DNA from 3 places in the Mesorhizobium sp. f-mel genome. Region 3 is predicted to be linked to each of the others. Evidence: riboswitches for the same ligand, from Rfam matches in the RefSeq annotation. Region 3 holds a riboswitch; each other region holds the start of a gene.
What was found. Region 3 has a riboswitch for thiamine pyrophosphate ahead of thiC (phosphomethylpyrimidine synthase ThiC). Riboswitches for the same ligand answer to the same signal wherever they lie in the genome.

Region 1 (2,258 bases), on a different contig from region 3:
CGCGCGCCGCCTTGCGGGACATGCCTTGCACTTCCAAACCGAGCGCGGTGTTGTCGATAACCGTGCGCCAAGGCATCAGGGCATCGTGCTGCGGCATGAAGGCAAACGGTCGGCGCGCGTCGGCCAATGGCCGCCCGTCGAAGTCGACACCGCCGCCGTAGCCTTCGAGACCGCCCGTCAGCAATCTGAAGATCGTGGATTTGCCGGCTCCGGAGGGGCCGAGGATTGAAACGAATTCGCCCGGCTCGACATGCAGCGTGATGCCGGCAAGCACGTCAATGTCGCCAAAACGCTTGCTGACTTGGCGCAGCTCCAGCCGTCTGCTCATGATTTTCGTGCGGCATCGAGCCGCTCCCATGGCATGGCGGCGCGCTGGATCAGCACCGTGGCGGCAAACAGGGCTAGCGTGAGCAAGGCGCTGATCAGCACGGCTGCGAGCACGAGATCGGGCCGGAAATTGTTTTTGGCGTTGAGCATGTAGATGCCGAGCCCTTTGGCCGCGCCGGCATATTCCGCGAAGATGGCGCCCACCACGGCGTAGGTGATCGAGATACGCAGCCCGGCGAAGAAATAGGGCAGCGAGGAGGGCAGGCGGGCCAGCAGGAAAATGCGCATGCGGGAAGCGCCCATCGAACTCAGAAGCGCCGAGATGTCCCGATCCGTCGATTCGTAACCCTGCACCAGCGCGACCAGCATGGGAAAGAAAGTCACGAGGGCGACCAGCATGATCTTCGGCGTCAGCCCGAAGCCGAACCAGAGAATGACCAGCGGGGCGATCGCCACCAGCGGCAGCGTCTGGCTAATGATGAAGACCGGGAACAGGGCGCGGCGCAGCGGTTTGAAGAAATCGATCAGCATCGAAAGAAGGAAGGCAACGGCCAGCGAGCAGGCGAAGCCCACCAATGTGGCACTGATGGTCGGCACGGTGTTGTCGAACAGCGCCTGGCGCTGCAGGATGGCCTGGGCGAGAATGCGTGACGGCGCGGGCAGCGTGGTGGGCGAGATGCCCGAGATGCGCGCATAGAGCTCCCAAGCCAAAACCAGCGTGCCGACAGATAGCAAGGCCGGTCCGATCTTGGCGAACAAGGCTGCGATTCGCGGCGCGGCGGAGAAAGATTGGGACATGCGAGACCTGTCTGGCGCGAAAAGATCAGCGCGGGGCCGGGCTGTTGGCCGAAACCGTAAGCTCGGTCGTGACATGGCCCTGGAGCCGGCCGACCGGCAGCGTCGAAATATCGCCTGTGCCCATGCGCAACTGATCGCGACAAGGGTCGAGCGCATCGAGCGCGGAGATGTCGACACCGACGAAATCGCCGGTCCTCGGATAAAGAGAAATCTGTACGTCAGAAAACATCGCCCGCCTCGCTCCGCTGGTATTATCCAGATCAGCTCTAGGGTTTACGGGCTTGCAGCCCATCTCTCAGCCCCGACGATACGGAGCACCCCTGTGGATGGCGGCAATTAAACAGATATGGGGTGGAGCTGCAAGTCTGCGCCCGACCCGTACCCGACCCGTGAAACCTCAGGTCAGAGGAGGTGCGGCTACCCGAACATCCAATTCGAGAGATCGCTCTCGATATCCTAAGAGGCTGAATGACTGAAGGTACAGGAAAGGCGTCGATCGAGTGGACAATTTCCCGTTCGTCGTCACCATTGTCGATGCGAGGCGTTTGGTGAATTGTCTTTTCGGCAATTACGACTCGCGCTTTGTTGGAGAGCCAAATGCAAGAGTTCATTCTTTTTGCGCTCGTAGGGTTTGTAGCTCAAGCTGTGGACGGGGCTCTCGGCATGGCCTACGGCGTGATTTGCTCGACAACATTACTGGGGTTTGGCGTGTCTCCTGCACACGCTTCGGCTTCAGTTCACGCGGCTGAGCTGTTTACCACTGCGGCCTCGGGTTCGGCTCACCTCTATCACCGCAATATCGACTGGAAGCTTTTCTGGCGCCTGATGCCGTTTGGCGTTCTCGGCGGCGTTCTCGGCGCTTTTGTGCTCACCTCGTTTGAGGGAGCGATCATGAAGCCATATGTGACCACATACCTTGCACTCGTCGGAGCTTGGCTCCTGTTCCGTTCCTTCCGGCGTATCCCAAGCAATCCGGTCCCTGCAAGCGCGGTACCTCCCCTTGGACTTGGTGGTGGATTTCTCGATGCGGCAGGGGGTGGCGGATGGGGACCCATCGTAACGACGGGCCTTCTTGGTTTTGGCGGGACGCCCCGCTACGTTATTGGTACGGTAAATGCCAGCGAGTTCCTCAT
Region 2 (2,258 bases), on a different contig from region 3:
ATCTTTCGACTGTTGCGATTGGCGAAAGCGGAAGTGACATCCGATCTCCCCCCTTGAGGGGGAGATGTCCGGCAGGACAGAGGGGGGCGCCGTAGAGTGATCATCTTTCAATCACAGCTACTTGCTCATCACCGACAGCCACTCGTCGACCCAGGCCTTGCGGTTGGCGGCGACCTCTTCGGGGCTGAACAGCAAAGTCTTGGTCGGCTTGACGAGCTTGTCGAAGGCCGGATTGAGCGGCTTGTCAGTTTTGCCGGCAGGAAACATCCAGTTGGTCTCGGGGATGACATCCTGAAATTTCGGCCCGGTCATAAAAGTCAAGAACTGTTTCGCCAACGGGTTCTTCGCACCCGTGGTGGTTATGCCGGCAACCTCGATCTGCAGATACTCGCCCTCCTCGAAGGACGCCGCCTGATAGCGTTCGGTGTTTTCGGCGACCATGTGATAGGCCGGCGACGTGGTATAGGACAGCACCATCGGCGCCTCACCCTTGGTGAACAGGCCATAGGCCTCGCTCCAGCCCGGCGTCACGGTGAGCACCTTTGCCTTAAGCTTGGCCCAGGCTTCCGGCGCCTTGTCGCCATAGACCGACCTCACCCACAACAGCAGGCCGAGACCGGGCGTCGAGGTGCGCGGATCCTGGATAACGATCTTCTCATCGGCATTGCCCTCGACCAATTCCTTCAGGCTCTTCGGCGGGGTCTTTAGCTTTTCGGTGTCGTAGACGACGGCGAAATAGCCATAGTCGAACGGCACGAAAATATTGTCGCTCCAGCCACCCGGCACATTGACGTCGATGACGACGCCATGCGGCGAAAACAGGCCGGTGGCCTTGGCTTCGGCCGTCAGATTGGTGTCCAGGCCAAGCACGATGTCGGCCTTGGTTGCGGCGCCTTCCAGCTTGACGCGGTTGAGCAGGGCGACGCCGTCGGCGACCGCGACGAATTCGAGAGTACAGCCGCATTCGGCCTCGAAGGCCTTCTTCACCGCCGGGCCTGGACCCCAGTCGGCGGTGAAGCTCTCATAGGTATAGACGGTGAGTTTTTCCTGCGCGGATGCCGGCCCGATGCCGGCGAGAACGGCCGCCGCAAGCAGCATTGCCGAAACAAGAGTGTATAAAAACGTGCGCATCGGCGCCTCCTTCGTTCACGTTGAAAGGAATTGAGGCGTCGGGCTGTCCGAAACGTCTAATCCCTCCGCCGGTACAAACCGGATCAGGTTCAGCGGGTTGGCATGGTTGCCTCTCAGCTGGTCCGCGAAGATCGCGTCCAGCACCCCGTTAGAGCGTTTCGACACATAGGCCCGGCCCAGGTGTGGCGCAAGCGGAAGTTTGCCGGGCATCCGGAACGCGGCCTTCCGTTTCGCAAGCAGGGCTGGTAAGGGCCACGCATATGAGCAAATTCACCATCCTGCTTGGCGGCGATCTTATCCGCACGCCGCTGCTCGACCGCCAGGTCGCTGGCACGCGTGTCATCGCCGCCGACGCCGGCATGAGCCATGCCCGGACGCTGAGCCTGACGCCGGAACTCTGGGTCGGCGACTTCGATTCGGTGCCGGCGGATCTGCCGGACGAGCTGGCCGCCGTGCCCCGCCAGGTGTTTCCGGCAGAAAAGGACAAGACCGACGGCGAACTGGCTATCGCCGCCGCGCTCGAACGCGGCGCGACCAGCCTCGTGCTTGCCGGCGCGTTCGGTGGCAAGCGGGCCGACCACGCCTTCTTGCACCTGGCGCTCAGCGTCCGACTGGCCGAGGCAGGGACGGAGGTGCTTTTGACCAGCGGCGCACAGGAAGGCATTCCCTTGCTTCGCGGAAAGGTCGGCTTCGACTACGCCGATAGCACGCTGTTTTCGATTCTCGGCTTTTCCGACCTTTCCGGCCTGACCGTGACCGGCGCCAAATGGCCGCTTAACCATATCGAGATGGCGTTCGGCTCGTCGCTGACCATTTCCAATGAGGTCAAGGGCCGGCTCGAAATCGCGTTGGGCAGCGGCCGCGCGCTGTTGCTCGCCCACCCACTCCCGCTTACCGAAAGCTGACATGGCGCCGCCACTTCTCAATCTCGACGGGATAAAACTGACTTTCGGTGGCACGCCGCTGCTCGACGGAGCGGAACTGACGGCGTCGGCAGGCGACAAGATCGCTTTGGTCGGCCGCAACGGCTCGGGCAAGTCGACGTTGCTCAAGATCGCTGCGGGATTGATCGAGCCGCAGGACGGCGAGGTGTTCCGCCAGCCTTCGGCGACAGTGCGCTACCTGCC
Region 3 (2,258 bases):
GCTCCTAATGCTCGCGAGTGGATCGATCGCTTACCAAAGGATCGCCTCGCGAAGGCCGAAAGGGGCGCCGCCGCCATCATTCACCGTGTCCATCTCGCCGAACTGCGAAAGGCTATGGACACCACGCAGGCCCGGCTTGCCGAAAAATCCGGAATGAAGCAGGCCGAGATTTCGCGCGTCGAGCATCACCCGGAAACTGTTCAGATAAGGACCATGGAACGCTACGTCCGCAGCCTCGGCGGCGAACTTAAGATCGTCGCGATCTTCCCCGATGGCACCAGGGCGGAAATACCCATCCACGCGGGCCGCCCTGTCAAATCTCGGATTACGGCCGAGCAGGAGCCGATTGGGAACGATAATTATGGGGAAGCCCGGTTGGGGGCATGATTGCGGCTGTTCGGTGCAGCCGGAATTTCTGATTTGCTCTATGGCGCGCCTGCAGCCAAGCGTTGAAATGTGTTGCTTAGGATAGCTGCCGAGCCGCTTCAATTCAGTGCCGGGCCTCTACCAATGAAAGCATCGGCGCGGAGGCCGGAAACCCGCTCAAGCGACTCGATTATGCGACTGAGCAATATGGCGACGCAATCGGCCGCCAGGCGGTCCTCGTCGGCGATCGATGCCACCGCCGTGGGCAACAGCAAATTGGCCGTGGCGGCAAACGCCAGCGCATCGGCGCTTGACAAAAGGGCGCCGGCCCGGTCCAATCGAGGCATTCACCAGGGGAGTCCCGGCAAGGGGCTGAGATACTGCTGGCTTCGCGGCGCAGTGACCCGTTGAACCTGATCCAGTTCACACTGGCGTAGGGACGGTGCAAGCGCTTTGCGGGAATTCATGCCCGAAAACCTGTTTCGAGCAGGTCGCCCAAGGCGTCTTTTCATCCTTCCGGCACAGAACTGGGTCTCCAATGCAAATGAGCAAAGGAGCCTCAAATGAATGCCTTGACCCCCGCCGTGTCGACGGGACCGCTGCCCGCCTCGCGGAAAACCTACAAGCCCGGCGCCATCCACCCGCAGATCAGGGTGCCGATGCGCGAGATCGCCGTCCACCCGACCGCCGGTGAGCCGCCGGTCACGGTTTACGATCCGTCCGGCCCTTATACCGACCCCACTATCGAGACCAGCATCGAGACCGGCCTTGCCCGGCTGCGCCAGGACTGGATCACGGCACGTGGCGATGTCGAATTCTACGACGGCCGCCACGTCAGGCCGGAGGACAATGGATTTGCGGCGGGCGAGCGCCTGACGCCGGAATTTCGAGTCCGCAACCCTCCGCGGAGGGCCCGGGCCGGCAAGGCGGTGACACAGCTTGCCTATGCCCGCGCCGGGATCATCACCCCCGAAATGGAATTCGTCGCCATTCGCGAGAACCTTGGACGCGAGATCCTGCAAGGCAAGCTGCAGCGGGAGGGCGAGGCCTTCGGTGCCTCGATCCCGGATTTCGTCACGCCGGAGTTCGTGCGTGAAGAGGTGGCGCGGGGGCGCGCAATCATCCCCGCCAACATCAACCACCCCGAAAGTGAGCCGATGATCATCGGCCGCAATTTCCTGGTCAAGATCAACGCCAATATCGGCAATTCCGCCGTCACCTCGTCCATGGCCGAAGAGGTCGAAAAGATGGTCTGGGCGATCCGCTGGGGCGCCGACACGGTGATGGATCTGTCGACCGGCCGCAACATCCACAACATCCGCGAATGGATCATACGCAATTCGCCGGTGCCGATCGGGACGGTGCCGCTCTATCAGGCGCTGGAGAAGGTCGCCGGCATCGCCGAGGACCTCAACTGGGAGGTCTATCGCGATACGCTGATCGAGCAGGCCGAGCAGGGCGTTGACTATTTCACCATCCACGCCGGCGTCCGGCTGCATTACATTCCGCTGACGGTCGAGCGCGTCACCGGGATTGTCAGCAGAGGCGGCTCGATCATGGCGAAATGGTGCCTGCACCATCATCGGGAAAGCTTCCTCTACGAGCATTTCGAGGAAATCTGCGACATCTGTCGCGCCTATGACGTCTCCTTCTCACTCGGCGATGGCCTACGCCCCGGCTCGATCGCCGACGCCAACGACGCGGCGCAATTCGCCGAACTGGAAACGCTCGGTGAGCTGACAAAAATCGCCTGGGCGAAGGATTGCCAAGTCATGATCGAGGGGCCTGGGCATGTCCCCATGCACAAGATCAAGCGGAACATGCACAAGCAGCTCGCCATCTGCGGTGAGGCACCCTTCTACACGCTCGGACCGCTGACGACCGATATTGCG

Region 1: another riboswitch for thiamine pyrophosphate. It lies ahead of ACWUKX_RS19995 (hypothetical protein); the one in region 3 lies ahead of thiC (phosphomethylpyrimidine synthase ThiC).
Region 2: another riboswitch for thiamine pyrophosphate. It lies ahead of thiB (thiamine ABC transporter substrate binding subunit); the one in region 3 lies ahead of thiC (phosphomethylpyrimidine synthase ThiC).

What each region holds. Positions count from the first base shown of each region.
Region 1 covers NZ_JBSPTO010000017.1:2,867-5,124, reverse strand. Annotated here, with positions in the region: gene ACWUKX_RS20005 (ABC transporter ATP-binding protein) at 1-328, opposite strand, end outside; gene ACWUKX_RS20000 (ABC transporter permease) at 325-1,125, opposite strand; gene ACWUKX_RS19995 (hypothetical protein) at 1,151-1,354, opposite strand; TPP riboswitch at 1,345-1,457, opposite strand; gene ACWUKX_RS19990 (sulfite exporter TauE/SafE family protein) at 1,723-2,258, shown strand, end outside.
Region 2 covers NZ_JBSPTO010000006.1:63,230-65,487, forward strand. Annotated here, with positions in the region: gene thiB (thiamine ABC transporter substrate binding subunit) at 118-1,131, opposite strand; TPP riboswitch at 1,175-1,289, opposite strand; gene ACWUKX_RS10755 (thiamine diphosphokinase) at 1,392-2,036, shown strand; gene ACWUKX_RS10760 (ABC-F family ATP-binding cassette domain-containing protein) at 2,038-2,258, shown strand, end outside.
Region 3 covers NZ_JBSPTO010000042.1:15,153-17,410, forward strand. Annotated here, with positions in the region: gene ACWUKX_RS29060 (helix-turn-helix domain-containing protein) at 1-387, shown strand, start outside; gene ACWUKX_RS29065 (hypothetical protein) at 486-704, opposite strand; TPP riboswitch at 709-824, shown strand; gene thiC (phosphomethylpyrimidine synthase ThiC) at 930-2,258, shown strand, end outside.